DNA from 3 places in the Streptomyces sp. NPDC101132 genome. Region 1 is predicted to be linked to each of the others. Evidence: predicted binding sites of a transcription regulator. Region 1 holds the regulator's gene; each other region holds the start of a gene.
What was found. Region 1 encodes HrcA, which represses chaperone genes, less so after heat shock. Its sites were predicted from a motif close to TTNGCACTCNGNNNNNCNGAGTGCNAA; they were not measured.

Region 1 (10,108 bases):
GTAGCCGGTGCCGTCGGCCTTCTCGTCCGCGGCCACCGCCCCGGCCTCGCGCAGCACGTCCGCGGCCAGCGTCGGCTCGGCCGCCGCCAGGGAGGCCGCGTCCGGGTAGTGCGCCTTGGGGATCACCAGGACGTGCGTCGGCGCCTGGGGGTTGATGTCGCGGAAGGCGACGGTGGTCTCGGTCTCCCGCACGATCGTGGCCGGGACATCACCGGTGACGATCTTGCAGAACAGGCAGTCGGGCTGTGCCTCGCCAGCCATGTGCGGCCTCCTCGCGGCTCCTTGATCGGTACGGGCGCATCGTATCGGCCCCCCGCCGCGCGGGCGTCCGCGTTTCCCGGCCGGACGCCCGTGTTACGACCAGCGGCCGGTGCGGGCCAGCAGGACGGCCACCGCGGCCGTGCCCGCCGTCGAGGTGCGCAGCACCGAGCGCCCGAGCCGGTACGGCCTCGCCCCCGCCTCGGCGAAGACCGCCAGCTCCTCCGGCGAGACCCCGCCCTCGGGGCCCACCACGACCACGATCGACCCGGTCTCCGGCAGGGCGGCCGTGGCCAGCGCCTCGGACGGGTGGTCCCGGTCCTCGTGCAGCACCACGCCCAGGTCGGCTCCGGCCAGCAGCTGCGCGACCTGCCGGGTGGACATCGCCTCGGCGACCTCGGGGAACCGCACCCGGCGCGACTGCTTGCCGGCCTCGCGCGCCGTGTTCCGCCACTTGGCCAGCGACTTCGCCCCGCGCTCGGCCCGCCACTGGGTGATGCACCGGGAGGCCTGCCACGGCACGATCGCGTCGACGCCCGTCTCCGTCATGGTCTCGACGGCCAGCTCCCCGCGGTCGCCCTTGGGCAGCGCCTGGACCACCGTGATGTGCGGGCGCGGGTCCGGCTCGGTCAGCACCTCGCGCAGGTCCGTGACGACCAGCCGGTCCTTGCCCTCGGCGGCCTTCACGACGCCCTCGGCCCACTGGCCGCGGCCGTCGGTCAGCACCACGTCCTCGCCCGGCTCCAGCCGCTTGACGGAGACCGCGTGCCGCCCCTCCGGTCCGTCCAGGACGAACTCGGGCCCCGCGGGCACCTTCTCGACCACGAATACGGGGGCTGTCATGACGCACTCCTTGTCAACGCGCTCTGCGCCTCTGCCAGTTCGGCCACGAGGACTTCCACCAGCTCGGCCGCCGGCAGCGCCCGGGCCAGCCGGTGCCCCTGCCCGGCCCACAGGGCCATCCCCTGCGGGTCGCCGGCCTCGGCCGCGGCCTTGCGCAGCCCGCTGGTCAGGTGGTGGACCTGCGGGTAGGCGGCCGGCGCGTAGGGACCGTGCTCGCGCATGAAGCGGTTGACCAGGCCCCGGGCGGGGCGGCCCGAGAAGGCCCGGGTGAGTTCCGTGCGCGAGAACAGCGGGTCGGTGAGGGCCCGCTTGTGCAGGGGGCTGGCGCCCGACTCGGGGCAGACCAGGAAGGCGGTGCCGAGCTGGGCGGCCTCCGCGCCCGCGGCCAGTACGGCGGCGATCTGGGCGCCGCGCATCAGCCCGCCGGCGGCGATGATCGGGAGGGCCACGGCCTCGCGTACCTGCGCGACCAGGGGCAGCAGGCCGAAGCCGGCGCAGTCGGTCTCGGGGTCGTCGCGGTGGGTGCCCTGGTGGCCGCCGGCCTCGATGCCCTGGACGCACACGGCGTCGGCGCCCGCGGCCTGGACGGTACGGGCCTCCTCGGCGGAGGTCACGGTGACGACGGTACGGGTGCCCACGGCGGCCAGGGCGGCCAGCAGCTCGGGGGCGGGACAGCCGAAGGTGAAGGAGACGAGCGGCACCGGGTCGTCCAGCAGGATCGCGAGCTTGGCGTCGTACCCGTCGTCGGTGCGGTCGTCGACGTCCTCGGGGAGCGGCGCGTCGTACCAGGCGGCCTCGCCCGCGAGCTGGCCCCGGTAGGCCGCTATCTCGGCGGGGTCGGCGTGGCCCGGCTGCGGCATGAAGAGGTTCACTCCGAACGGCGCGCGGGTGAGCGCGCGCATCCGCTTGATCTCCTGGTACATGCCGTCGGCGGTTTTGTAGCCGCCGGCCAGGAAGCCCAGTCCGCCCGCGTCGGACACGGCTGCGGCGAGCTGCGGGCCGGAGGCGCCGCCCGCCATGGGGGCCTGCACGATCGGGTGCGGGTGGAGATCGCTCAGCGCGGAGGACATGACCTGCATCGTGCCACGTCCCCCGCACGGTGCCGAATCAGGGCTTTCGCCTGGCATAGTCCGCCCGCGGCCGGCGCACCGGCGGTTCTTCCGGCGGCCGTTGGGCGTTCGCCCAGCGGCCGCCGGAGCACGCTCCGCGCACGGTCAGCGGCCGTTGAAGGCGTCCTTCAGCCGCGAGAACAGACCCTGCTGCCCCGGCTGGAACTGGCCCGTCGGGCGTTCCTCGCCGCGCAGCTTCGCCAGCTGGCGCAGCAGCTCCTCCTGCTGCGGGTCCAGCTTCGCCGGGGTCTGCACCTCGACGTGGACGATCAGGTCGCCGCGGCCGCCGCCGCGCAGGTGCGTGACGCCGCGCCCGTGCAGCGGGATCGACTGGCCGGACTGGGTGCCGGGCCGGATGTCGACCTCCTCCATGCCGTCCAGCGTCTCCAGCGGGCACTTCGTGCCCAGGGCCGCCGCCGTCATCGGGATGGTGACCGTGCAGTGCAGGTCGTCGCCGCGCCGCTGGAAGACCGGGTGCGGCAGCTCGTGGATCTCGACGTACAGGTCGCCGGCGGGGCCGCCGCCGGGGCCGACCTCGCCCTCGCCCGCAAGCTGGATCCGCGTGCCGTTCTCCACACCGGCCGGGATCTTGACCGTGAGGGTGCGGCGGGAGCGGACCCGGCCGTCGCCCGCGCACTCGGGGCACGGGGTCGGGACGACGGTGCCGAAGCCCTGGCACTGCGGGCACGGCCGCGAGGTCATGACCTGGCCCAGGAAGGACCGGGTGACCTGGGAGACCTCGCCGCGGCCGCGGCACATGTCACAGGTCTGGGCCGAGGTGCCGGGGGCGGCGCCCTCGCCGGAGCAGGTCGTGCAGACCACGGCGGTGTCGACCTGGATGTCCTTGGTCGTGCCGAAGGCCGCCTCGTCGAGCTCCAGCTCGAGACGGATCATCGCGTCCTGGCCGCGCCGGGTGCGCGAGCGCGGGCCGCGCTGGGACGCCGTACCGAAGAAGGCGTCCATGATGTCGGAGAAGTTGCCGAAGCCACCGGCGCCGAAGCCGCCGGCACCGCCGCCGCCCGAGGCGGACAGCGGGTCGCCGCCGAGGTCGTAGACCTGCTTCTTCTGCGGGTCCGACAGCACCTCGTAGGCGGCGTTGATCTCCTTGAAGCGCTCCTGCGTCTTCGGGTCCGGGTTGACGTCCGGGTGGAGTTCGCGCGCCAGGCGGCGGAAGGCCTTCTTGATCTCGTCCTGGGACGCGTCGCGGCGTACGCCGAGTACGGCGTAGTAGTCGGTGGCCACTTACGACTCCGCCAGGATCTGTCCGACGTAACGTGCCACTGCGCGTACCGCTCCCATCGTTCCGGGGTAGTCCATGCGGGTCGGTCCGACCACGCCGAGTTTGGCGACTGCCTCGCCGCCCGAACCGTAGCCGACCGACACGACGGACGTGGAGTTCAGCCCTTCGTGGGCGTTCTCGTGCCCGATGCGTACCGTCACGCCCGGTTCCTTGGCCTCGCCGAGCAGCTTGAGGAGCACGACCTGCTCCTCCAGCGCCTCCAGCACCGGCCTGATCGTGAGGGGGAAGTCGTGTCCGAAGCGGGTGAGGTTGGCGGTGCCGCCGATCATCAGCCGCTCCTCGGTCTCCTCGACCAGTGTCTCCAGCAGCGTGGAGAGGACGACCTGGACGGTGCCCCGGTCGTCGGCCTCGAAGGATTCCGCCAGGTCCTGCACCAGCTGCGGCACGTCCGCGAACCGGCGGCCGACGACCCGGCTGTTCAGCCGGGCCCGCAGGTCGGCCAGCGAGGTCTCGCCGAACGGCGCCGGGCAGTCGACCATGCGCTGCTCGACCCGGCCGGTGTCGGTGATCAGTACGAGCATCAGCCGGGCCGGCGCGAGGGAGAGCAGCTCGACGTGGCGCACCGTGGAGCGGGTGAGGCTCGGGTACTGCACGACGGCGACCTGCCGGGTCAGCTGCGCGAGCAGCCGGACCGTGCGGCCGACGACGTCGTCGAGGTCGACCGCGCCGTCCAGGAAGTTCTGGATGGCGCGCCGCTCCGGGCTCGACAGCGGCTTGACGCCCGCGAGCCGGTCGACGAAGAGGCGGTAGCCCTTGTCGGTCGGGATGCGGCCGGCGCTGGTGTGGGGCTGGGCGATGTAGCCCTCGTCCTCCAGCACGGCCATGTCGTTGCGCACGGTGGCCGGCGAGACGCCGAGCTTGTGGCGCTCCGTGAGTGCCTTGGAGCCGACCGGCTCCTCCGTCCCGACGTAGTCCTGGACGATGGCGCGCAGCACCTCGAGTCTGCGTTCGCTGAGCATCGGCGCACACCTCCAGCTGTGATGCCCGGTTCGTTCACTGGCTTGGCACTCGATGCGTGTGAGTGCCAGAGATCCCCCGGTCAGTGTACGGCGGCGGGGTACGCCCGTAGCAAGGGCGGCCCGTCACGGTAGCGTCGCGGTATGGACGTGGCTTGGGAAGAGGCGGGGTGGGAACGGCTGACCGGGCGCACCGGCCGGCGGCGGCTCCCGGTGTGGGACTGCACGGTGGGACTGGTGGTGGGGGACCGTTCCGTGCTCATGGTCGACCCCGGTTCGTGCGTGCGGGAGGGGGCCGAGCTGCGGGCGCAGGCGGAGCTGCTGACCGGCCGGAGAGTGACGCACCTCGCATTCACGCACGGTCATTTCGATCACGTTCTGGGGGCCGCGGCCTTCTCGGGGGCCGAGGTGTTCGGCGCGGTGGGCCTGGACGGGCTGCTCGCGGCGGAGCGGGAGGAGCTGCGGGAGTCGGCGGTGCGGCACGGGCTGGCCGCCGAGGAGGCGGCGGAGTCCGCGGAACTGCTGGTGCTGCCGCGGCACCACGTCTCGGGCGAGTGGACGCTGGACCTGGGCGGGGTGCAGGTGCTGCTGGCGAACGTGGGGCCGGGGCACACCGGCCACGACCTGGCGGTGCTGGTGCCCGGCGAGCGGGAGGTGGTGTTCTGCGGGGACCTGGTGGAGGAGTCCGGGGAGCCGCAGGCCGGGCCGGACGCCGTGCCGGGCCGGTGGCCGGCGGCGCTGGACCGGCTGCTGGCGCTGGGCGGCGAGGAGGCGCTGTACGTGCCGGGGCACGGTTCGGTGGTGGATGCCCGGTTCGTCCATGAGCAGCGCGACACACTGGCCGGTCGTTTCGGCGTGTCGCGCGCGTGAGGGTGACGCCGTTCCTACTGTCGTGCGAATGCGACAGTACGGTCCCGACCTGACCCCGCCCTGGAAGAAGTCCCGGCCCGCGCCCGAGGTGCCGGCGGACCACGATCTCGTGGTCGAGGAGGTGGCCACCGGGTGGTGCGGTGCCGTGGTCGCCTGCGAGGGCGGCACGGTGACGCTGGAGGACCGCTTCGGCAAGCGCCGCGCGTTCCCCCTGGAGCCGCGCGGCTTCCTGCTGGAGGGGGCCGTCGTGACCCTCGTACGGCCCTCCGCGCGCCCGGCGGCCGCGGGGCCCGGCCGGACCGCCTCGGGGTCGGTCGCGGTCCCCGGGGCGCGCGCACGGGTGGCCCGGGCCGGCCGCATCTACGTGGAGGGGCGGCACGACGCGGAGCTGGTCGAGCGGGTGTGGGGCGACGACCTGCGCATCGAGGGCGTGGTGGTCGAGTACCTGGAGGGCGTCGACGACCTCCCGGCGATCGTCGCCGAGTTCGCGCCCGCACCGGACGCCCGTCTGGGCGTGCTGGTGGACCACCTGGTGCCCGGCTCGAAGGAGTCCCGCATCGCGGCCGCGGTGACCGGTGCGGACGTGCTGGTGGTGGGTCACCCGTACGTGGACGTCTGGCAGGCGGTGAAGCCGTCCTCGCTGGGCATCGCCGCCTGGCCGGAGGTCCCGCGCGGCCAGGACTGGAAGACCGGTGTCTGCCGGGCCCTCGGCTGGCCGCAGCACACGGGCGCGGCCTGGCAGCACATCCTGTCCCGCGTCCGCTCGTACCAGGACCTGGAGCCGTCCCTGCTGGGCCGCGTGGAAGAACTGATCGACTTCGTCACGGCGCCCGCCTGACCCGCGGCAGGGCGCCGGACCCCTCGGCGCCCAGGACGGCGGGGTGTGCCGGCGGGGCCTCAGTCCACCAGGTCGCGGACCACGGCGTCCGCGAGGAGGCGGCCGCGCAGGGTCAGCACCGCGCGGCCGTCGGCGTACGGGCCGGGCTCCAGGAGGCCGTCGGCGAGGGCCCGGCCGGCGGCCGCGAGCCCGGCCGGGGCCAGCAGGTCGAGCGGGCAGCCGTCGGCCAGCCGGAGCTCCAGCAGGACGCGCTCCACGCGCCGGTCCTCGGCGGACAGCAGCTCGCGTCCGGCGCCGGGGCTGCGGCCGGCGGCGAGGGCGGCGGCGTAGGCGCCGGGGTGCTTCACGTTCCACCACCGGACGCCGCCGACGTGGCTGTGGGCGCCGGGGCCCGCGCCCCACCAGTCGGCACCGCGCCAGTACAGCTCGTTGTGCAGGCACCGGCCGGCCTCGGAGGTGGCCCAGTTCGACACCTCGTACCAGTGGTAGCCGGCGCCGGAGAGCACCTCCTCGGCGATGAGGTACCGGTCGGCGTGCACGTCGTCGTCGGTCATCGGGACCTCGCCGCGGCGGATCCGGCGGGCCAGCTGGGTGCCCTCCTCGACGATCAGGGCGTACGCGCTGACGTGGTCGGGGCCGGCGCCGAGCGCGGCGTCCAGGGAGGCCCGCCAGTCGTCGTCGGACTCGCCGGGGGTGCCGTAGATGAGGTCGAGGTTGACGTGCTCGAAGCCGGCGGCGCGCGCCTCGGCCACGCAGGCCTCGGGGCGGCCGGGGGTGTGGGTGCGGTCGAGCACCTTCAGGACGTGCTGCCGGGCGCTCTGCATGCCGAAGGAGATGCGGTTGAAGCCGCCCGCGCGCAGCTCGGCGAGGTACTCGGGGCCCACGGACTCGGGGTTGGCCTCGGTGGTGACCTCGGCGTCGGGGGCCAGGCCGAACTCGTCCCGGATCGCCGCGAGCATGCGGACGAGGTCGGCGGCGGGCAGCAGGGTGGGCGTGCCGCCGCCGACGAAGACCGTGCGGACCTCGCGGGGGTCGTCGCCGAGCACCTTGCGGGCCAGGCGGATCTCGTCCGTCAGGGTGTCGGCGTAGTTCTCGCGGGAGGCGAGCACGCCGCCGGTGCCGCGCAGCTCGGTGGCGGTGTAGGTGTTGAAGTCGCAGTAGCCGCAGCGCGTGGCGCAGTACGGGACGTGCAGGTAGAAGCCGAGCGGGCGGTCACCGGCGCCTTCCAGGGCATGCGGAGGCAGCGCCCCGTCGTCGGGCACGGGCTCACCATCGGGCAGTACGGAAGGCATGGGCCCATTGTCCCGTACCGCCCGACGGTGTCGGACGTGATGCCGGTCGCGCCCCGCTGCCGGGGCGCGGGTCCGGGTCAGGCCTCGCGGGAGCCCTCGTACATCTCGTCGATGAGGTGCTTGAACTCGCGCTCGACGACCGGCCGCTTCAGCTTGAGGCTGGGTGTGAGGTCGCCGTGCTCGACGTCCAGGTCGCGGGGCAGCAGCCGGAACTTCTTGATCGTCTGCCAGCGCTGGAGGCCCTCGTTGAGGGTCTGGACGTACGTCTCGACCAGGCGGTTGGTCTCCGGCGCGGCCACGACCTCGGCGTACGGCTTGCCCTCCATGCCGTGCTCGGCGGCCCAGCCGAGGATGGCGGCCTCGTCGAGGGCGATGAGGGCGGTGCAGAAGTTCCGGTCGGCGCCGTGGACGACGATGTTGGAGACGTAGGGGCAGATGGCCTTGAACTGGCCCTCGACCTCGGCCGGGGCGACGTACTTGCCGCCGGAGGTCTTGATCAGGTCCTTCTTGCGGTCGGTGATCCGCAGGTAGCCGTCGGGCGAGAGCTCGCCGATGTCGCCGGTGTGGAACCAGCCGTCGGCCTCCAGGACCTCGGCGGTCTTCTCGGGCAGCCCGTGGTAGCCCTCCATGATGCCGGGGCCGCGCAGCAGGATCTCGCCGTCGTCGGCGATGCGGACCTCGGTGCCGGGGAGGGGCTTGCCGACGGTGCCGGTGCGGTAGGCCTCGCCGGGGTTGACGAAGGACGCCGCGCTGGACTCCGTCAGGCCGTAGCCCTCCAGGATGTGGATGCCGGCGCCGGCGAAGAAGTAGCCGATCTCGGGGGCGAGGGCGGCGGAGCCGGAGACGCAGGCGCGGAGGTTGCCGCCGAAGGCCTCGCGGAGCTTGCCGTAGACGAGCTTGTCGGCGATGGCGTGCTTGGCGGAGAGGCCGAAGGGCGCGGTGGCGTTGCCGGTGCGGCGGAAGTTGTCCTGGGTGACCTTCGCGTACTCGCGGGCGACCTCGGCGGCCCAGAGGAAGATCTTGTACTTGGCGCCGCCGGCGGCGCGGGCCTTGGCGGCGACGCCGTTGTAGACCTTCTCGAAGATGCGCGGGACGGCGGCCATGTAGGTCGGCTGGACGACCGGCAGGTTCTCGATGATCTTGTCGATGCGGCCGTCGACGGCGGTGACGTGACCGACCTCGATCTGGCCCGAGGTGAGGACCTTGCCGAACACGTGGGCCAGCGGCAGCCACAGGTACTGGACGTCGTCGGCGGTGATCAGGCCGGTGGCCACGGTGGCCTTGGCCATGTACGACCAGTTGTCGTGGGGCAGCCGGACGCCCTTGGGGCGTCCGGTGGTGCCGGAGGTGTAGATGAGGGTGGCGAGCTGGTCGGCGGTGATGGCCGCGATCCGCTCCTTGATGGCCTCGGGGTGCTCGGCGAGGTGGGCGTTGCCGCGCTCCTCCAGCTCCGCGAGGGAGAGCACCCAGCCCTCCGGGTCGCCCTCGGCCGGGACGGCGTCCTCGGCGTTCAGCACCACGACGTGGTGCAGGCCGGGCAGGTCCTTGCGGTGCTCGCGGGCCTTGGCCAGCTGGACGCCGTCCTCGGCGATGAGCACGCGGCTGTCGGAGTCCGAGAGGATGAACGCCGACTCCTCGGCGTTGGTGCTCGGGTAGATCGTGGTGGTCGCGGCGCCGGCGCACATCACGCCGAGGTCGGCGAGGATCCACTCGACGCGGGTGTTGGAGGCGAGGGCGACGCGCTGGACCGGCTCGACGCCGAGGGCGATGAGACCGGCGGCGATGGCGAAGACCCGGTCGGCCGCCTGTCCCCAGCTGAGCGATTTCCACTCGTCCGGCCCCTGGCCCGAGGCCGCCGGGACCGGATAGCGGTAGGCCTCCCCGTCCGGGGTGGCGGCGACGCGCTCAAGGAAGACGGACGCCACGGTGGGCGGGCGATTCTCGATCAAGGACTTTGTGTCGCTCACGACATCCTCCGGACCGGTCCACGCGGAGTTGCGTGGGAGCGTGGGGACTGGCGGGTTTTTGTAACTGGCGAGTAACCATCGAGCAGTGATCAGACTAGAGGCCGCCCGGCCGGGGCGTAAGAGCCAGTGTGCGGCCGGTTCATAACGAAACGGGCCCCCGCGCGTGTGCGCGGGGGCCCGTTTTCGGACAACGCGGTTACTTCTTCTTGGCGCCGGACTCGTCGCTGGACAGCACCGCGATGAAGGCCTCCTGCGGGACCTCCACGGAGCCGACCATCTTCATCCGCTTCTTGCCTTCCTTCTGCTTCTCCAGCAGCTTCCGCTTACGGGAGATGTCACCGCCGTAGCACTTGGCGAGGACGTCCTTGCGGATGGCGCGGATGGTCTCGCGGGCGATGACCCGGGAGCCGATGGCGGCCTGGACGGGCACCTCGAAGGCCTGCCGCGGGATGAGCTCGCGCAGCTTGGCGACCAGGCGCACGCCGTACGCGTAGGCCGCGTCCTTGTGCGTGATCGCGGAGAAGGCGTCGACCTTGTCGCCGTGCAGCAGGATGTCGACCTTGACCAGGCTGGAGGCCTGCTCGCCGGTGGGCTCGTAGTCGAGGGAGGCGTAGCCGCGGGTCTTGGACTTCAGCTGGTCGAAGAAGTCGAAGACGATCTCGGCGAGCGGGAGCG
Region 2 (9,660 bases), on a different contig from region 1:
AACCCGCAGCGCTGGATCTCGCAGGATCCGGGCAGTGGCGCGTACACCCTGGACCTGGCCAGCAACGAGTGGTTCAACAACGGCCACACGCTGGACAAGCACGTGGGCAAGACGGACGAGCAACTGCTCCAACGCCTGCGTGACCAACAGCGGCCGAACGCGGACCCGAACCTCTGGCCGGAGGGCAAGCCCATTCCCAGTGCCTCCTCCTCGTTCAAGAACTATGCGGAAGCACAGCGGCTCACCCAGTACAACCTCAACCGGCACAAGGCGGAGATAGAGAAGTGGCTTGCCGGTCCGCCGGACCCGGCCACCACCCCGATGCCGCCCTTGGTGTCCCCGTCGCCAAACGGCGAGGTCACCGGCCGCAGCGTGCAGCGCAACGCGGACCCGAACGACGCGGAGAAGGGCTGGCAGTACAACGGCATGAACGCCAAGGTCGAGGACGTGAACCGGATCCAGACGATGATCCGTTACAGCCCGAACACCGACCCGAAGTTCACCGTCGTCACGTCGATGCCGACGAAGTAGGCGAAGCCGCGCGTGTCCGTCATGGCCACGGGTCCGTCGTCGTCTCCGACACGGATACCGGCGTGTACTGGACCTTTGACGACTGACCCACTCCGCACCAACAGAGGATCCGTGAGCATGCCCGTCGACCAGGCCACCTGGGAAGCCGCCGTCCGCAAGCTGTACGGCGGGACCTTCGCGTACGTCGCCACCGCGCCCCGTAGGCACGAGGACTGGCGGCTCGACGTGCTGGACGTGATGCGGCGCGCGGTGGACGATCCGCGTGGCTGGACGGGGCTGGACGACTGCCCCGAGGGGTACTCCGAGGACGGGGAGGAGGGGCCGTCGTACCCCTTCGAGGAGCTCACGGCCGACGTGCTCGGCGCGCGGCTCTACGAGGTCGAGCCCGAGGCGGCCGCCGAGCAGCTGGTCGCCATGGCCGCACCCGGATGCAGGCTGTCGAACGCCCTGCCCCTCTTCGCGGAGGGGCTGGACGAGCTCCTCGGCCTCGCGCGCAGCCTCGTCTCCCGGCACGGCGAGGCCCCGGCGTTCTTCACCAACGTCGCCCAGGCCTACGACGACCGGCACCCCGACTACGACGCCACGTTCCGCACCTGGCACGGCCTGACGGTGTACGTGCAGGACATCGGGCTCGTCGCGGTGTCCGACTCCGAGGTCGGCGTGTACTGGACCTTCGCCCCCGAATACTGACCCCGCCCGCCCGCTCACCGTACGAGAGAATTCGAGCATGCTGACCCGATCCGCCACTTATCCCGACCGGGAGACCGCGCAGTGGGCCACCCAGATGGTGGTGACCGCCAACGAGCAGGCGGTGCACCGCTGGCTCGCCCAGGGCACGCGGCCGCGGCTGACCATCGAGGCCGCGTGGCCCTCCCGTGAGGAACCGGTCGGCCGGGTGCTGCTGGAGGCGATGATGCTGGCCGGCCGCGAGCCCGTCGACGTACGGGCCGCCCGCGTCGTGCTGCGCCGCGAGCCCCGCAGCCCGCACGGCTTCGTCGTCCAGACCACCCTCCCGATCTACCTGTAGAGGCGCCGCGACCGTGCCCATGAAGCCCCTCGACCACGACCGCCGCTACGGCGAGCTCGACCAGGTCATGCGCGCCTACCTCGGCCAGGCGGCCGACGACACGCCGGAGAGGCGCAGCACCGCGCTCGACGCCTATCTGCGCCACACCTGGCACACCCGTCCCTGGGCCATCGCCGAGGCGGAGCGTCAGCTGCGCGAGTACGGCCGGAACCCCCCGGGCCGGCTGCGGATCAACCTCGGCGAGTTCTACTCCGTCCCCGACACCGGGCTGCCCGAGTCCGCGATCGGCGACTGGCTGCTCGTCCTCGCCGACCACCTCAAGCAGAGCATCGAGAGCGGCGACGTGCCCGCGCCCGCCAGCCCGCAGACGCACTGGGAGTGGCACGCCCGCTTCCCGGAGACGGCGCAGCTGCTGGGCGGGTGGTTCTCGCAGGACATCGTGGACGAGTTCGCCGACCACGAGGCGGCCGTACGGGACTACGCCGAGGGCACCGACCCGCAGCTGGTCGCGCGGCTCGTCGGGGAGCTGCACGAGCTGATCGCCCTGCCGCTGGACGAGCCCGACTACGCCCTGGCGGCGGCGGAGCTGGGCATGGAGGTCGGGCCGCCGGAGCCCTTCTCGTACGTGGTCTGGTTCCGGGCCGTCGCCGAGCAGCTCGCCGCTCCCCGCGGGGAGTGAGCGGAGGGGCGGGGGAGTTCCCCCGCCCCTGCGGTCAGCTCCCCGCCGGCGCCGCGACCACCGGGGTGATCGTCGTATCCACCGGGCCCCGGGCGTCCGCCTCGCGCTGGCGCTCCGCGCTGTCGGAGATCCGCAGCAGCAGCGCCACCATGATCCAGTTGGCCACCAGGGAAGAGCCGCCCTTGGCCAGGAACGGCAGTGCCTTCCCGGTCAGCGGGATCAGGCCCGTGACCCCGCCCGCGACCACGAAGACCTGGAGCGCCAGCGCCGCCGCCAGGCCCACGGCCAGCAGCTTGCCGAACGGGTCGCGCGCCCCCAGCGCCATCCGCAGCCCCCGCTGCGCCAGCAGCGCGTACAGCAGCAGGACGACCATGACCCCGGCCAGGCCGAGCTCCTCGCCGATCGTGGTGAGGATGAAGTCGCTGCGGCCGGCGAAGCCCACCAGCTCCGGGTGGCCCTGGCCGAGGCCGGTGCCGGTGATGCCGCCGCTGCCGAAGCTGAACAGGGCCTGGGCCGACTGCTCGGAGACGATGCCCGGCGGCCGCTGGTCCTCCGGCAGGTAGATCGCCAGCGGGTCCAGCCAGGCGGCCACGCGCCCCTTCACGTGGGGTTCGGTCGAGCCGACCACGAAGGCGCCCAGCGCGGCCATCAGCAGGCCGCAGACGATCCAGCTGGTGCGCTCGGTGGCGACGTACAGCATCACCACGAAGACGCCGAAGAAGATCAGCGAGGTGCCGAGGTCGCGCTCGAAGACCAGCACCAGCAGCGAGACGATCCAGACGGTGATGATCGGGCCGAGCTGGCGCATCGGCGGCAGCCGCACGCCCAGGACCTTCCGCCCGGTCAGGGAGAGCGAGTCGCGGTGGGTGACCAGGTAGCCGGCGAAGAAGACCGCGATCATGATCTTCACGAACTCGCCCGGCTGGAGCGACTGCCCGCCGATGACGATCCACCGCTTGGCGCCGTACATGTCCGCGCCGAAGAACATCGGGGCCATCAGCAGCACCAGCGCGACCAGCATGGTGATGTAGATGAACCGCCGGAGGTGGCGGTGGTCGCGCAGCACCATCAGCACGGCGATGCAGATGGCGGCGCCCACCACGGTCCACATCAGCTGGTTCGGCGCGGTCGCCCCCGACTTCGGCCACTTGGCCAGGTACGTCGTGTCCAGGCGGGCCAGCAGCACCAGGCCGATGCCCGACAGCAGCAGCGTGACCGGGAGGATCAGCGGGTCGGCGTACGCGGCGAAGCGGCGCACGGCCAGGTGCCCGACCAGGGCCAGCAGGGTCATGCTGATCGCGAAGTCGGCGAGGTTGTCCGGCAGCGCGCCGGTCATCGACAGGCCGACGCTCGCGTGCCCGCCGACCGTGATCAGTACGACGAAGGCCAGCAGCAGCGCCTCGGTGCGCCGTTTGGCGCCCGCCACCGTCAGGGGGGTCAGTCCGCGCACGGGATGCCGTCGCCGTCGATCGCGCCGGGGGCGTCAGGGCCGGCAGCGGCCTGACGCCCGATCTGCTCGGCTATGAGGCGCTTTATCTTCATGTCCTCAACGACGTTGACGTCCCCGCCGTGGTTCCTCGCGAACCCTTTGATGGGAAAGGTCACAAACGCGAGGTCCCTGCCGTTCCGGCCCCGGGGGGCGGCCCGCAGCGGGTGCCGGGGGCGGCTCCGCGCAGGTGCTTCCGGTGGCCGGTGCGGGTGGAATCCGGGGTGCGGCGCGCAGTGGATTGGCACTCCGCTTGACCGAGTGCTAATCGCCGGAATAGTCTCGGCCCTGGCACTCGCCCCCGGTGAGTGCCAACACAGCGACGGGCAGGTCCGGCACCCGCGACGACGGATCGACCTGGTCGCCACCTCAGACAGTTAACCCCGTGAGATCTCCGAAGGGGGAGGTCGGATCGTGACGACCGCCAGCTCCAAGGTTGCCATCAAGCCGCTCGAGGACCGCATCGTGGTCCAGCCGCTGGACGCCGAGCAGACCACGGCCTCTGGCCTGGTCATCCCGGACACCGCGAAGGAGAAGCCCCAGGAGGGCGTCGTCCTCGCCGTGGGCCCGGGCCGCTTCGAGGACGGCCAGCGCCTGCCGCTCGACGTCTCCGTCGGCGACATCGTGCTGTACAGCAAGTACGGCGGCACCGAGGTGAAGTACAGCGGCGAGGAGTACCTCGTCCTCTCGGCTCGCGACGTGCTCGCGATCGTCGAGAAGTAGTTCACCCAAGCACCGCACTGAAGCAGATGCTTTGACCTGCGCCCCGGGCCCCAGACCTCCATATCAGGGTGCCCGGGGCGCAGTTCGTCTCACCGAAGAGGACTGAAACGCTCCCATGGCGAAGATTCTGAAGTTCGACGAGGACGCCCGTCGCGCCCTCGAGCGCGGCGTCAACAAGCTTGCCGACACCGTCAAGGTGACCATCGGCCCCAAGGGCCGCAACGTCGTCATCGACAAGAAGTTCGGTGCCCCGACCATCACCAACGACGGCGTCACCATCGCCCGTGAGGTCGAGATCGAGGACCCGTACGAGAACCTCGGCGCCCAGCTCGTGAAGGAGGTGGCGACCAAGACCAACGACATCGCGGGTGACGGCACCACCACCGCCACGGTCCTGGCCCAGGCCCTGGTCCGCGAGGGCCTGCGCAACGTCGCCGCCGGCGCCTCCCCGGCCGCCCTGAAGAAGGGCATCGACGCCGCGGTCAAGGCGATCTCCGAGGACCTCCTCGCGACCGCCCGTCCGATCGAGGACAAGTCCGACATCGCCGCCGTGGCCGCGCTCTCCGCGCAGGACCAGCAGGTCGGCGAGCTCATCGCCGAGGCGATGGACAAGGTCGGCAAGGACGGCGTCATCACCGTCGAGGAGTCCAACACCTTCGGTCTCGAGCTCGAGTTCACCGAGGGCATGGCCTTCGACAAGGGCTACCTGTCCCCGTACTTCGTGACGGACCAGGAGCGCATGGAGGCGGTCCTGGAGGACCCCTACATCCTGATCAACCAGGGCAAGATCTCCTCCATCCAGGACCTCCTGCCGCTGCTGGAGAAGGTCATCCAGGCGGGTGGCTCCAAGCCGCTGCTGATCATCGCCGAGGACGTCGAGGGCGAGGCCCTGTCGACCCTGGTCGTGAACAAGATCCGCGGCACCTTCAACGCCGTCGCCGTCAAGGCGCCCGGCTTCGGCGACCGCCGCAAGGCGATGCTCCAGGACATGGCCACCCTCACCGGTGCCACCGTCATCGCCGAGGAGGTCGGCCTCAAGCTCGACCAGGCCGGTCTGGACGTGCTGGGCTCCGCCCGCCGCGTGACCGTCACCAAGGACGACACCACGATCGTGGACGGCGCCGGCTCCTCCGAGGACGTCCTCGGCCGCGTCAACCAGATCAAGGCCGAGATCGAGTCCACGGACTCCGACTGGGACCGCGAGAAGCTCCAGGAGCGCCTCGCGAAGCTGGCCGGCGGCGTGTGCGTGATCAAGGTCGGCGCCGCCACCGAGGTGGAGCTGAAGGAGAAGAAGCACCGTCTGGAGGACGCCATCTCCGCGACCCGCGCCGCGGTCGAGGAGGGCATCGTCTCCGGTGGTGGCTCCGCTCTGGTCCACGCCGCCAAGGTCCTCGCCGACAACCTGGGCAAGGACGGCGACGAGGCGACCGGTGTCGCCGTCGTCCGCCGCGCCGTGGTCGAGCCGCTGCGCTGGATCGCCGAGAACGCCGGCCTCGAGGGCTACGTCATCACCTCGAAGGTCTCCGAGCTCGAGAAGGGCCAGGGCTTCAACGCCGCCACCGGCGAGTACGGCGACCTGGTCAAGGCCGGCGTCATCGACCCGGTCAAGGTCACCCGCTCCGCCCTGGAGAACGCCGCCTCCATCGCCTCGCTGCTGCTCACGACCGAGACCCTGGTCGTCGAGAAGCCGGCCGAGGAGGAGGACAACGGCCACGGTCACGGCCACGGTCACGGCCACAGCCACTGACCCCGCGCTGACGCGCAGGCCCCCGTCGCATCCGTGCGGCGGGGGCCTTCCCGTGTCCCGTTGCGCGCTCCGGCGCTCGTACCGCGGGGGCGTGCCCAGGCGCTCGTGCCCGGCCGGCGGGGCCGGGCCGCGGTGATGCGGCGTCAGCGGGCCGCGCCCATCCCCTTGTCCGCGCTCATGCTCATGTCCATGCCCATCTCGCGCATGAGGCGCATGAGGTCGTAGTGCCACCAGCCCTCGGCGATCATGCCGTCCCGGCAGCGGAAGGTGGTGGTGCCGGTGGTCTCGTAGGTCTTCCCGGTGGGGGCCATCCCCATGAAGTCGCCCGTGTGCTTGCCGCGCCAGGTCCACACGGTGGTGACGAGGTCGTCCTGCGCCAGCTGGGCGTCGACGGCGAAGGACATCTCGAAGCCGCCGCGCCACATCCGGACGTCCTTCATCATCTCGTCGCGCCCGACGACCGTCTGCTCCGCCTTGCTGATGTCGTGGTCGATGTAGTTCGAGGCGAAACACTCCTCCATCACGGCCATGTTGCCGTTGAGCATGACCTCCTCGAACACCCGGTTGACCAGCATGGTGTTGAGGTGTTCGTCGCGGACCACGTCCAGGTTGGTGAACTTCGGCATGCCGTCGCACAGCGCGACCATCTCGTGGAACATGCGGTCCGTCTCGGGGAGGTTCGAGTTCCTCATGGCCTCCTCGTACGAAGGGAACTCCACGACGTCGACGTAGTGGTCGTTCATGTCGCGGTCCTTGCCCACGATGCTGTGGGTCAGCGTGCGCTTGCCGTGGCTCTGGGCGACGTACTTGTCGAGCAGGTCGTTCATGGCCTCGGGCTGGTGCGTCTTGTAATCGACCAGTTGTACGAATGTCATGGCGGTCTCCCGGGCTGGAAGGAACAGTCCCAATTTTAGTGAAGAACCACCCGTTCGGCTGGTTTAGTGCCTTTTCAACCGCTTCGCGGCCGCCTTCCTCACTGGGGTCCGTACTTCCGCCCGGTCCGCGAGGAGACCCCGCCCAGCAGCCCGCGCGGCGTCAGCTTCACGACGCCCATCAGGGCCTTGTACCGCGGGTCGGGGATCGAGACGGTACGGCCCCTGGCCAGGTCGGCCAGGGCCGCCGTGACCAGCTTGTCGGCGTCCAGCCACATCCAGTTCGGGATGTTGTCCGTGCCCATGCCGGCCCGCTCGTGGAACTCCGTACGCACGAAGCCGGGGCACAGGGCCATCAGCCGCACCCCGGACCCCGCCAGGTCCCGCGCCGCGCCCTGGGTGAACTGCACGACCCACGCCTTGCTCGCGCCGTAGGTGCCGCGCGGTACGAAGGCGGCCACGGACGCCACGTTGACGATCCCGCCCCGGCCGCGCTCCCGCATGCTCGCGGACGCCGCCGAGGTCAGCCGCAGCACCGCCTCGACGTGCACCTTCAGCATCGTCAGCTCGTCGGCCATCGAGACTTCGAGGTAGCGCCCCTTGTTGCCGAACCCGGCGTTGTTGACCAGCAGGTCGACCGGGTCGCGGCGGTCGCCGAGCCGCTGCTCGACCGCCGCGATGCCCTCCTCCGTCGACAGGTCGGCGGTCAGCACCTCGGCCTCGATCCCGTGCCGGTCGTGCAGTTCGGTGGCCTGCTCGCGCAGCCGCCCGGTGTCCCGGGCCACCAGCACCAGGTTGTTCCCCTGGGCGGCCAGCTTGCGCGCGAAGGCGGCGCCGATGCCCGCCGTGGAACCCGTAATCAGAGCAGTCGTCATGTGCGCAACCTAGCCGCCGCAGGTTTCAGCCCGTCGCCCCGCCGTGCTTGGCCAGGTACGCGTGGACCTTTTCCCGCGCCTCCGGCTCCATGGCGTCACCGGCGGCGAGCGTCCGCGGCAGCAGGTCCCGCTCGGTGGTGAACGCACGGAACCAGAAGGCGACCGTGACCTCGTGGTCCGGGCGGTGCACGACCTCGACGGCGTCGCCGGGCGAGACCTCGCCCTCCTGGACCACCCGGAGGTACGCGCCGGGCAGCGCGGCCTGCGTGAAGCGCTTCACCCAGCCGCCCTCGTCCAGGTGCCCCGCGAAGGTGCGGCACGGGATGCGGGCCGAGGCCACCTCCAGGACCAGGTCCCGGCCGACCCGCCAGCGCTCGCCGATCCGCGCGCCGTTCACGTCGACGCCCGCGGTGGTGAGGTTCTCGCCGAAGATCCCGCCGGGCAGCTCGCGGCCCAGCTCCCGCTCCCAGTGGTCGAGGTCCTCGCGGGCGTAGGCGTAGACGGCCTGGTGGTCGCCCCCGTGGTGGCGCAGGTCGCAGACCGCGTCACCGGCCAGGCCGCTGCCGCCGACCCCCCTGGGCCCGGGGGCGAAGACGTGTACGGGGCCGGGCACGGGCGCCTTGCCGATGCCCGTGACGCCCACGGACGGATCGGTGTGGTCCACGGCGACGGCGCGGCCCAGGTTCACGGAGAGCAGATGCATGGCCGAACGCTAACCGAGGGTGCCCCAAAGCAGCACGCCAATATGCGCCACGGCGTCAAAGGGGGGCTTATGCTCGAAGGGTGATCGAGGCACGTCATCTCCGAGTCCTGCGCGCCGTCGCGGCCACGGGCTCCTTCTCCGCCGCCGCCCGCGAGCTGGGCTGCACGCAGCCCGCCGTCTCCCAGCAGATGAAGGCGCTGGAACAGTCCGCCGGTACCCCGCTGCTCATCAGGACCGGCCGCGAGATGCGGCTGACGCAGGCCGGCGAGGCGCTGGTGCGCCACGCCGCCGGCATCCTCGCCGGACTGACCGCCGCCGAGGAGGAGGTCGCGGCCATCGCGGGCCTGCGCGCCGGGCGGGTGCGCCTGGTGTCCTTCCCCAGCGGCAGTTCGACCCTGGTGCCGAAGGCGCTGGCGGCGATGCGCGCCGAGAACCCCGGCACGCGCGTCTCGCTCGTGGAGGCCGAGCCGCCGCGGTCGGTGGAGATGCTGCGCGAGGGCGACTGCGACGTCGCCCTCGCGTTCCGGTACACCGGGGCCGCGGGGACCGGCCCCGCCGAGTGGGAGGACCTCGTGGTCCGGCCGCTGCTCACGGACCGGCTGGTGGGCCTGGTGCCCGAGGATCACCCACTGGCCGGCGCGGAGCGCGTGGGGATGGCCGAGCTGGCCGGTGAGCCGTGGATCGCCGGCTGTCCGCGCTGCCGCCGCCACCTGGTGGAGGTGTGCGAGGGCGTGGGCTTCACCCCGCGCATCGACTTCGCCACCGACGACTACCCCGCGGTGGTGGGGCTGGTCGGCGCGGGGCTCGGCGTGGCCGTGCTGCCGGAGCTGGCCGTGGAGTCCGTACGGACCGGGGCGGCCAGGACCGTGACGGTGGAGCCCGCCGTGGAGCGCGAGGTCGTCGCCCTCACGCTGCCCGACCTCGCGCGGGTGCCCGCCGTCGCGGCCATGTTGGACCGGCTGGAGCACGCCGCGGCGCGGTGAGGTGTCGCGGGGGCGGGGCCCGGGGGGGCCCCCC
Region 3 (10,108 bases), on a different contig from region 1:
CCAGTGAACCAGAGCGGGTCCACGGCCGACCTACGAGAGCGGGAAAGGTTGTACCGGCGAGCTCTTACACCTCAAGATCCCCGTGGTTAGGGTGCGGACGCCAGACGTACGTTCCCAGGGGAGCCAGTTGTCCACTCACACCCGCCGCGACCGCAGCCGCCGGCTGCGCCGTCTCGCGGCCTGCGCCGCCTTCGTCCTCTCGGCGAGCGGGCTCGCCACCGCCCTGCCCGCCGCGGTCCCCGGCGAGGCCGGCGGTGCGACCGCCCACGCGGCCACCACCCTCAAGCCCCGCACCGACGTGGACGGCGACGGGCAGAACGACCTGCTGTTCCGGTACCCGTCGGGCGAGGGGACCATGTGGTCCACGAAGTACGTCCGGGCCCAGAACTACACGTACTACGGCTACCCGGCCTCCCAGCCCAAGGACATCATCGGCCTCGGCAACGTCCGCGGTGACAGCCGGCCCGAGGTGCTCCAGCTGACCGCCGACGGCCGCCTCTCGCTGCACACCGCGACGGTGTCCGGCACCCTCGCGCCCACCTGGACCGGCACCGGCTGGCAGATCTACGACCGCGTGGTCGCCGCCGACGACCTGAACCGCGACGGCCGCCCCGACCTGATCGCCCGCACCCCGTCCGGGGACCTGTACCTGTACAAGAGCAACGGCAGCTCCACGGGCAACCCGTTCTCCACCCGCACGAAGGTCGGCTACGGCTGGTCCGGCTACGACCAGCTCGTCGGCGCCGGAGACCTGGACCGCGACGGCGTCGGCGACGTCCTGGCCCGCGACCGCTCCGGCTACCTCTGGTACTACAAGGGCAGCGGCAGCTCGACCGCGCCCTTCAAGTCGCGCGTCAAGGTCGGCAGCGGCTGGAACAGCTTCACCAAGATCATCGCGCAGGGCGACCAGAACCACGACGGCAAGGCCGACTTGATGACGCTCAAGTCGACCGGCGACGTCTACTACTACCTGTCCAACGGCAACGGCTCGTTCCAGCCCCGCAGCACGTGGGGCGACGGCTGGTGGTGGATGGCCCGGGCCGTGAACGAGGGCAGCAACCCCGTCCCCGGCAAGCACGGCGTCGTGGGCGTGAACGCCGCCGGCGAGCTGTACTTCCACGACAACCGGTCGGACGGCCTGTACCCGTCGTACGAGACCTACGGCGCCTTGCCCGCGGGCAGGAAGCTGGTCATGGCCGCCGGGATCGACGGCTCGAACCAGGCCGCCGTACTCGCCTTCGGCGGCGGACAGCTGACGAACGTCAAGAAGAACGCCCTGGTCAGCGGCGACTACTCCACCACGAACCTCGTCGCCGGCCCGGGCGATCTGACCGGCGACGGCCGGGGCGACCTGGTCACCCGCGACACCGCGGGCGTCCTCTGGCTGCGCGCCGGCAGCGGCAACGGCACCGGGTTCGCCGCACCGGTCCGCATCGGCAGCGGCTGGGGCACGTACAAGGCGCTGGTCGGCAGCGGGGACGTCAACGGCGACAGCCGCACCGACCTGATCGCCCAGGCCACGGACGGAAACCTCTACATCTACCGGGGCACGGGCAGCGCCACGGCACCCTTCACGTCCCGCCAGCTGATCGGCTCCGGCTGGAACACCTACAACGCCATCGCCGCCTCGGGCGACCAGAACGGCGACGGCCGCGCCGACATCGTCGGCCGTGACAGCAGCGGAAAGATGTACGTCTACCTCGGCACCGGCGGCTCCGGTACGGCGACCTTCGCCGCCCGCAAGGCCATCGCGTCCTACGGCCCGAACGGCGCGGGCGGCAGCTGGAACGTCTACCCGCAGATCGGCTGACAGCCTCACTGCACCAACGCCAGAGGGCGGCACCCCCGATGGGGTGCCGCCCTCTGCGTACAGCTCTTCGGATCCGGGGACCCGCAGGACCTGCCGATCAGCCAGGGGCCGATCAGAAGTCCATGTCACCGCCCGGCATGCCGCCCGGAGCGGCCGCGGCCTTCTCCGGCTTGTCGGCGATGACGGCCTCGGTGGTCAGGAACAGGGCCGCGATGGAGGCCGCGTTCTGCAGAGCGGAACGGGTCACCTTGGCCGGGTCGATGATGCCCTCGGCGATCATGTCGACGTACTCGCCGGTCGCGGCGTTCAGGCCGTGGCCGACGGGGAGGTTGCGCACCTTCTCCACGACGACGCCGCCCTCGAGACCACCGTTGACGGCGATCTGCTTCAGCGGGGCCTCCAGGGCCAGCTTGACGGCGTTGGCACCGGTGGCCTCGTCGCCGTCCAGCTCCAGCTTCTCGAAGACCGCGGAGGCCTGGAGCAGGGCCACGCCACCACCGGCGACGATGCCCTCCTCGACGGCCGCCTTCGCGTTGCGAACGGCGTCCTCGATGCGGTGCTTGCGCTCCTTCAGCTCGACCTCGGTCGCGGCACCGGCCTTGATGACCGCCACGCCGCCGGCGAGCTTCGCGAGGCGCTCCTGGAGCTTCTCGCGGTCGTAGTCCGAGTCGGAGTTCTCGATCTCGGCGCGGATCTGGTTGACGCGACCGGCAACCTGGTCGCTGTCACCGGCACCGTCGACGATCGTGGTCTCGTCCTTGGTGATGACGACCTTGCGGGCGCGGCCGAGCAGGTCCAGGCCGGCGTTCTCCAGCTTGAGGCCGACCTCCTCGGAGATGACCGTGCCACCGGTGAGGATGGCGATGTCGCCCAGCATGGCCTTGCGGCGGTCGCCGAAGCCCGGGGCCTTGACGGCGACGGACTTGAAGGTGCCGCGGATCTTGTTGACGACCAGGGTCGACAGGGCCTCGCCGTCGACGTCCTCGGCGATGATCAGCAGCGGCTTGCCGGACTGCATGACCTTCTCCAGCAGCGGAAGGAGGTCCTTCACGTTGCTGACCTTGGAGTTGACGATCAGGATGTACGGGTCGTCCAGGGACGCCTCCATACGCTCCATGTCGGTGGCGAAGTACGCCGAGATGTAGCCCTTGTCGAAGCGCATGCCCTCGGTGAGCTCCAGCTCCAGACCGAAGGTCTGGGACTCCTCGACCGTGATGACGCCTTCCTTGCCGACCTTGTCCATGGCCTCGGCGATGAGCTCGCCGATCTGGGTGTCGGCGGCGGAGATGGAGGCGGTCGAAGCGATCTGCTCCTTGGTCTCGACCTCCTTGGCCTGGTCGAGCAGGGCGCCGGAGACGGCCTCGACGGCCTTCTCGATGCCGCGCTTCAGGGCCATCGGGTTGGCGCCGGCGGCCACGTTGCGCAGGCCCTCGCGGACGAGCGCCTGGGCGAGCACGGTCGCGGTGGTGGTGCCGTCGCCCGCGACGTCGTCCGTCTTCTTGGCGACTTCCTTGACCAGCTCGGCGCCGATCTTCTCGTACGGGTCCTCGAGCTCGATCTCCTTGGCGATGGACACACCATCGTTGGTGATCGTGGGCGCGCCCCACTTCTTCTCGAGGACGACGTTGCGGCCCTTGGGGCCAAGGGTGACCTTGACGGCGTCGGCGAGCTGGTTCATGCCGCGCTCGAGACCGCGCCGGGCCTCCTCGTCGAACGCGATGATCTTGGCCATGTGAAGTGGTCCTCCCGGACTGGGGTGGAATGCTCCGGACCGCGCCAGCGCCCGCGACGGACGGCCTGCGTGCCCTGCGGGTCCTTGCCCCGGGGGCTCGCGGGCCTCACCGACCCAGTCCTCGTCTTTATCACTCTCACCCGGAGAGTGCTAACGCCAATGATTAGCACTCGACCCCCCCGAGTGCAAGCGAGTCAGGCGAGGTCGCCCACCGGATGAGACGGACGATCAGCGGACGATCAGCGGACGATCAAGGGGGACGCGGGGCGCGCGGAGGGGCGCGCGGGCACGCACGAGGGGCCCGCACCCTCCCCGGGTTGCGGGCCCCTCGTACGTGTATGCGTCGTTGGCCGATCGCGCCGCGGCTTTAGCTGGTGGCGAGCTTGACCATGTCCGCCTGCGGACCCTTCTGGCCCTGCGAGATCTCGAACTCGACTCGCTGACCTTCCTCGAGGGTGCGGTAGCCGTCCATCTGGATCGCGCTGTAGTGGACGAAGACGTCCGCACCACCGTCGACCGCGATGAAGCCGTAGCCCTTCTCCGCGTTGAACCACTTGACGGTGCCCTGAGCCATGCCTAACTCCCCTATTACTGGCCCTTGCGCGGGGCCGCACTTCGCGGACCCGGGTCAGACCTTGCGCCGTAACGCGCCGACCGCGGCTGAATGTATCTGCACCAGTGCTGTCTGCAACAGGTCATTCCGACGAGAATTCAGGACACGTCGGAATCCAGAGAAGGCACGAAAATTCGGATTACAGCAGGGCAAGTCGGGCCGGATGAAACGCGCCAACAGCGCATATCGCACACGTACATTGACCCGATGTCGACCATGCCGCTGCTCGCTCATATGCGCGCGGCATGAACAGCGAGGGGGGCTACCCCAACCCTACCGCGCGCAACCAACCAGAATCGCCCCCTCCGCTTTTGCGGAAGGGGCGATTCGATGAACTATTCGGGTTCCGGAAAAGGCTCCGGAAACGGGACTCAGCAGCCGCCCGCGACCGCCGGAATGATGGAGATGCCGGCGCCCTCGGGGGTCGCCGTCTCCAGGCCGCCCTCGAAGCGCACGTCGTCGTCGTTCACGTACACGTTCACGAAGCGGCGCAGCTTGCCCTGGTCGTCCAGCACGCGGGCGGCGATGCCGGGGTGGTTCCGCTCCAGGGACTCGATGACCTCGGCGAGGGTGGTGCCCTCGGCGGGGACCTCGGCCTGGCCGCCGGTGTAGGTGCGGAGGATGGTGGGGATGCGGACGTTGACGCTCATGGGGCTGTGCCTTCCGGGGAGCAGCGGCGGGGGATCAGGAGGCGAGGCCGGCGGCGCGGAACGCGTCCAGGCTCGGGCGGATGGTGGCGGTCTGGCCGGTGCCGGAGATCGCCTCCAGGGTCTTGAGGCCGTCACCGGTGTTGAGGACGACCGTGGTGAGGGACGGGTCCAGCCGGCCCTCCTCGATCAGCTTCTTGGTGACGCCGACGGTCACGCCGCCCGCCGTCTCGGCGAAGATGCCCTCGGTCCGGGCGAGCAGCTTGATGGCGTCCACGACCTGCTCGTCGTTGACGTCCTCGACGTAGCCGCCGGTGCGGCGGGCGATGTCGAGCACGTACGGGCCGTCGGCCGGGTTGCCGATGGCCAGCGACTTGGCGATGGTGTTCGGCTTCTGGGGGCGGACCACGTCGTGGCCGGCCTTGAAGGCGGCGGAGACCGGGGAGCAGCCCTCGGCCTGGGCGCCGAAGATCTTGTACGGCTTGTCCTCGACCAGGCCGAGCCTGATCAGCTCCTGGAGACCCTTGTCGATCTTCGTGAGCTGCGAGCCGGAGGCGATCGGGATGACGATCTGGTCGGGCAGCTGCCAGCCGAGCTGCTCGCAGATCTCGTACGCCAGGGTCTTGGAGCCCTCGCCGTAGTACGGGCGGAGGTTGACGTTCACGAAGCCCCAGCCCTCGCCCAGCGGGTCGCCGATGAGCTCGGAGCAGAAGCGGTTGACGTCGTCGTAGTTGCCCTCGATGCCGACCAGGTCGCCGCCGTACACCGCGGCCATGACGACCTTGCCCTGCTCCAGGTCGTGCGGGATGAACACGCAGGAGCGGAAGCCGGCGCGGGCGGCGGCGGCGCCGACGGCGCCGGCCAGGTTGCCGGTGGAGGAGCAGGAGAGCGTGGTGAAGCCGAAGGCGCGGGCGGCCTCGACGGCGATCGCGACGACGCGGTCCTTGAAGGAGTGCGTCGGGTTGCCGGAGTCGTCCTTGACGTAGAGCTTGCCGGTGACGCCCAGCTCCCTGGCCAGGTTCTCGGCGTCGACGAGCTTGGTGAAGCCGGGGTTCAGGTTCGGCTTGTCGGCCACGTCCGCGGGGACGGGCAGCAGCGGGGCGTAGCGCCAGATGCTGTTCGGGCCGGCCTCGATCCGCTTGCGGAGGGTCTCCGGGTCGCCGGCGGGCAGGTCGTACGCCACCTCAAGGGGCCCGAAACACTCCGCACAGGCGAAGATGGGGCCGAGGTCGAAGCGGGTTCCGCACTCGCGACAGGAGAGTCCGGCGGCGGGACCGAGGTCGACCTGGGTGGGGGTAGCGTGCTGTGAAGCCATGATGGCGAGGCCCTTTCTCCTCATCTTCCCCATGGCGGACGTCGCCATGAGACGGAATTGGCACCTTCCCTAGCCAGGAGCCTCGCTGCGCGACGATGCGCACGAGACCGGCTGGAGGGTTGCCGGGGCTTCAACGGGCCGTGTCCCTCTGCCCCTCTGGATGAGCGGTATTCGATTGTCAGCGCGGCATCCGACCCCCGACATGCGTTGGTCATCCGCGTTGTTCAAGACTGTAACCGAAGGGCCGGGAGGTGGAAGGTTCCGTCCGAACGGCGAGATAGAGATCACTGGGAACGACCACTGACGAGGGGATCCGGGGTGCTGGAAGAGGTGGAGCGCTGGCTGGCCAGCCGGTCCTGGTCGGCTGCCGACCGCCCGCTCGACCAGCTGGCCGCCGCCAAACGGGCGCGGGGCAGCCGGGTCAGCGTGGTGCTGCCGGCGCTCGACGAGGAGGCCACGGTCGGGGAGATCGTGGAGGTCGTCCGGCGCGAGCTGATGGACCCGGTTTCCGGTACGCCGCTGGTGGACGAGCTGGTGGTGGTCGACTCGGGCTCGACCGACCGGACCGCCGAGGTGGCCGCCAAGGCCGGCGCGCGGGTGGTGCACCGGGACGAGATCCTGCCGCGGATCCCGGCGCTGCCGGGCAAGGGCGAGGTGCTGTGGCGGTCGCTGCTGGTGACCTCGGGGGACATCGTCTGCTTCGTGGACGCGGACCTGCGGGACTTCGACGCCGCCTTCGTCTCGGGGATCGTCGGACCGCTGCTGACCGATCCCGAGGTGCAGTTCGTCAAGGCGATGTACGACCGGCCGCTGGTCGGCGCGGACGGGGTGCCGGACGCGGGCCCGGGCGGCGGGGCCGGTCAGGGCGGCCGGGTGACGGAGCTGGTGGCCCGCCCGCTGCTGAACCTGCACTGGCCGCGGCTGGCGGGGTTCGTCCAGCCGCTGGGCGGCGAGTACGCCGTACGCAGGTCGCTGCTGGAGCGGCTGCCGTTCCCCGTGGGGTACGGGGTGGAGCTGGGGCTGCTGGTGGACGCCCTGCACACGGTGGGCCTGGACGCGCTGGCGCAGGTGGACGTCGGGGTGCGGATCCACCGGCACCAGGACGGGCTGGCGCTCGGGCGGATGGCGGCCGCGATCTACCGGACCGCGCAGCTGCGGCTCTCGCGCGGGCACCTGGTCCGGCCGGAGCTGACGCAGTTCGTCCGCGGCGAGGGCGGGTTCGAGCCGCGGACGTACGCCGTGGACACGGAGGAGCGACCGCCGATGCGGGAGATCGAGGAGTACACACGTTTGAGCGGCCGCGAGGCGGGCTAGGTTCGCCGCATGGCTACCCAGGACGGTCTTCAGGATCCGCGGCCGGGTCCGCAGGTGCTCGTCGCGGCCAACCGCGGCCCCCTCTCCTACGCCCTCGCCGCCGACGGCACGCTCAGTGCCCGGCGCGGCGGGGGTGGTCTGGTCTCCGGCCTCTCGTCCGCCCTGTCCCGGCGCCCCGGCTCGCTCTGGGTCTGCGCCGCGCTGGGCGAGGGGGACCGGGAGGCGGTGCGGCGCGGGGTGTCCGAGGCGGGCGTGCGGATGCTCGCGGTCGACGAGGGGGTCTACCAGGACGCGTACAACGGCATCGCGAACTCGGTGCTGTGGTTCGTCCACCACATGCTGTACGACATCCCGGTCGAGCCGGTCTTCGACGCGGAGTTCCGCCGGCAGTGGGACGCGTACGTGACCTACAACCGCGCCTTCGCCGAGGCCCTGGCCGCGGAGGCGGGCCCGGGGGCGGCGGTGCTGGTCCAGGACTACCAGCTGGCGCTGGTGCCGGGGCAGCTGCGCGCGCTCCGGCCCGACCTGCGGATCGGCCACTTCACGCACACCCCGTGGGCGCCGCCCGAGTACCTGCGGATCCTGCCGGACGACATCCGGGAGGAGCTGCTGCGCGGGATGCTGGGCGCGGACCGGGTGGGCTTCCACACCGAGCGGTGGGCCGCGGACTTCGCCCGCTGTGCGGCGGAGCTGGGCGAGACGCCGGCGGTGTCGGTGCACCCGCTGGGCGTGGACGCCGAGGACCTGCGGACGCTGGCGCACCGGCCGGTGGTCGAGGAGCGGCTGGCCGAGCTGCGGGAGGTCGTGGGCGACCCGGCGCGGAAGACGGTCGTGCGGGTGGACCGGACGGAGCTGAGCAAGAACATCGTGCGGGGTCTGCTGGCCTACCGCGAGCTGCTGCGGGGGTGGCCCGAGTGGCGGGGCCGGGTGGTGCACCTGGCCTTCGCGTACCCGTCGCGGCAGGACCTGGCCTCGTACCGCTCGTACACGGAGAGCGTGGGGCGGCTGGCGGAGGAGATCGAGGCGGAGTTCGGCACCCCGGACTGGCGGCCGGTGGTGACGTACGTGAAGGACGACTTCCCCCGCTCGCTGGCGGCGTACCGGCTGGCGGACGTGGCGCTGGTGAACCCGGTGCGGGACGGCATGAACCTGGTCGCCAAGGAGATCCCGGTGGTCTCGGACCGGGGCTGCGCGCTGGTGCTCTCGCGGGAGGCGGGGGCGTACGACGAGCTGGGCGAGGACGCGCTGGTGGTGAACCCGTACGACGTGTCGGCGACGGCGCGGGCGCTGCACGAGGCGCTGTCGATGGGGGATGCGGAGCGTACGGAGCGTACGAAGCGGCTGGCTGCCGCCGGCTGCGCGAACCCGCCGGCCCGCTGGTTCGAGTCCCAGCTCACGGAGCTCCAGGCCTAGTCCCTGTCTTTCGCCCCACGGGCGCGGGGCCCGGGTCCCGTGCCGGTGGGGGTCCCGTGCCGGGTGCGGGTCCCGTGCCGGGTGCGGGACCGGCGCGGGACCCGTTCGGGCCGCGGGCCCGTCAGGACAGGGCGGCGGCCAGGTCGGACAGGAAGGCGACGACCGCCGGAGGGCCGTCGAGGACGAGGTCCGCCCGCTCCGCCAGCTCGGCAACCTCCGCGCTCCCGCTGCACACCAGCAGCCCCGGCAGCCCGTTCTGGCGCAGCTTCTCCACCGCGGAGAAGGCGGCGAGGTCCCCCAGGTCGTCCCCCGCGTACAGCACGGCACCGGCGCCGGTCTCCGCGAGGTACTCGGCCAGGGCGACGCCCTTGTCCATGCCCGGCGGGCGGAGTTCGAGGACGGCGCGGCCGGGCTCGACGATCAGTCCGTGCCGCTGGGCCAGCTCGGCGAGCGGCTCCCGCAGCGCCTCGAAGGCGGCCTGCGGGTCGGCGGCACGGCGCGTGTGGACCGCGACGGCCCGCCCCTTCTCCTCGATCCAGGTGCCCTGCCAGGCGCCGATCGCGTCGAGGAACCCGGGCAGCTCGGCCCGGACGGCCGCGACCCCGGGGTGGGGGGCGGGCGCGTGGACGGTGCCGGATATCGCGTCCCAGCGCTCGGCGCCGTAGTGGCCGAGCACGGTCAGCCGCTCCAGCCCGGGTACGCCGGCGAAGCCGCCGTACCGCACGGCGACGCCCGCCGGGCGGCCGGTGATCACGGCGACGGAGCCGACGCGGGGCGCGAGGGCCGCCAGCGCGGGGACCGCGCCGGGGTGGGCGCGCGCCTGGTCGGGGTCAGGGACGATCTCGGCGAGAGTGCCGTCGAAGTCGAGGGCGACGACCGACCGCTCCGGTGTGCGGAGCAGCGCGTCGAGCGCTTCGCGGCCTGCGGGAGTGGTGGGCGTGGGCATGCGATGCGAATGGCTCCCCATGGCCCCGACCCTACCGGCGCCCGGCCCCCGGCGCGGGGTGCTTCCGTCCAACCCCCGGGAATCCGGGCCGCGGGCATCCGCGCGGGGGCCAGGCCCGGGCCGGGGTTTATCTCAGCGCTAAGGTAACGGCTACAGTGCGGGCATGACCGACCACGTAGACCGCGTCATCGCGCAGTGGGCCGAGCAGGCCCCCGACGCCGACGCCTCCCCCATGGGCGTCATCGGCCGGATCAAGCGCCTCTCCCACATCATCGACGCCGAGCTGCGCTCCACCTACGCCGCGCACGACCTCGACGC

Region 2: the regulator HrcA is predicted to act here: its motif matches at 3,965-3,991, upstream of groES (co-chaperone GroES).
Region 3: the regulator HrcA is predicted to act here: its motif matches at 3,706-3,732, upstream of groL (chaperonin GroEL).

Annotation. Positions count from the first base shown of each region.
Region 1 covers NZ_JBIVYX010000023.1:17,311-27,418, forward strand. Annotated here, with positions in the region: gene ACIQUR_RS33980 (histidine triad nucleotide-binding protein) at 1-261, opposite strand, end outside; gene ACIQUR_RS33985 (16S rRNA (uracil(1498)-N(3))-methyltransferase) at 355-1,101, opposite strand; gene ACIQUR_RS33990 (nitronate monooxygenase) at 1,098-2,171, opposite strand; gene dnaJ (molecular chaperone DnaJ) at 2,316-3,452, opposite strand; gene hrcA (heat-inducible transcriptional repressor HrcA) at 3,453-4,469, opposite strand; gene ACIQUR_RS34005 (MBL fold metallo-hydrolase) at 4,611-5,336, shown strand; gene ACIQUR_RS34010 (DUF3097 domain-containing protein) at 5,365-6,174, shown strand; gene hemW (radical SAM family heme chaperone HemW) at 6,234-7,466, opposite strand; gene ACIQUR_RS34020 (AMP-dependent synthetase/ligase) at 7,544-9,433, opposite strand; gene lepA (translation elongation factor 4) at 9,630-10,108, opposite strand, start outside.
Region 2 covers NZ_JBIVYX010000005.1:272,920-282,579, reverse strand. Annotated here, with positions in the region: gene ACIQUR_RS14130 (RNase A-like domain-containing protein) at 1-531, shown strand, start outside; gene ACIQUR_RS14125 (hypothetical protein) at 649-1,221, shown strand; partial or broken gene ACIQUR_RS14120 (RNase A-like domain-containing protein) at 1,253-1,558, shown strand; gene ACIQUR_RS14115 (contact-dependent growth inhibition system immunity protein) at 1,572-2,237, shown strand; gene ACIQUR_RS14110 (FtsW/RodA/SpoVE family cell cycle protein) at 2,272-3,687, opposite strand; gene groES (co-chaperone GroES) at 4,138-4,446, shown strand; gene groL (chaperonin GroEL) at 4,562-6,193, shown strand; gene ACIQUR_RS14095 (ester cyclase) at 6,337-7,068, opposite strand; gene ACIQUR_RS14090 (SDR family NAD(P)-dependent oxidoreductase) at 7,167-7,940, opposite strand; gene ACIQUR_RS14085 (MOSC domain-containing protein) at 7,966-8,643, opposite strand; gene ACIQUR_RS14080 (LysR family transcriptional regulator) at 8,724-9,626, shown strand.
Region 3 covers NZ_JBIVYX010000002.1:112,308-122,415, reverse strand. Annotated here, with positions in the region: gene ACIQUR_RS04865 (FG-GAP repeat domain-containing protein) at 128-1,810, shown strand; gene groL (chaperonin GroEL) at 1,923-3,542, opposite strand; gene ACIQUR_RS04855 (cold-shock protein) at 3,910-4,116, opposite strand; gene ACIQUR_RS04850 (MoaD/ThiS family protein) at 4,527-4,805, opposite strand; gene thrC (threonine synthase) at 4,840-6,141, opposite strand; SAM riboswitch class I at 6,135-6,284, opposite strand; gene ACIQUR_RS04840 (glucosyl-3-phosphoglycerate synthase) at 6,436-7,431, shown strand; gene ACIQUR_RS04835 (trehalose-6-phosphate synthase) at 7,441-8,844, shown strand; gene otsB (trehalose-phosphatase) at 8,966-9,811, opposite strand; gene ACIQUR_RS04825 (MarR family winged helix-turn-helix transcriptional regulator) at 9,954-10,108, shown strand, end outside.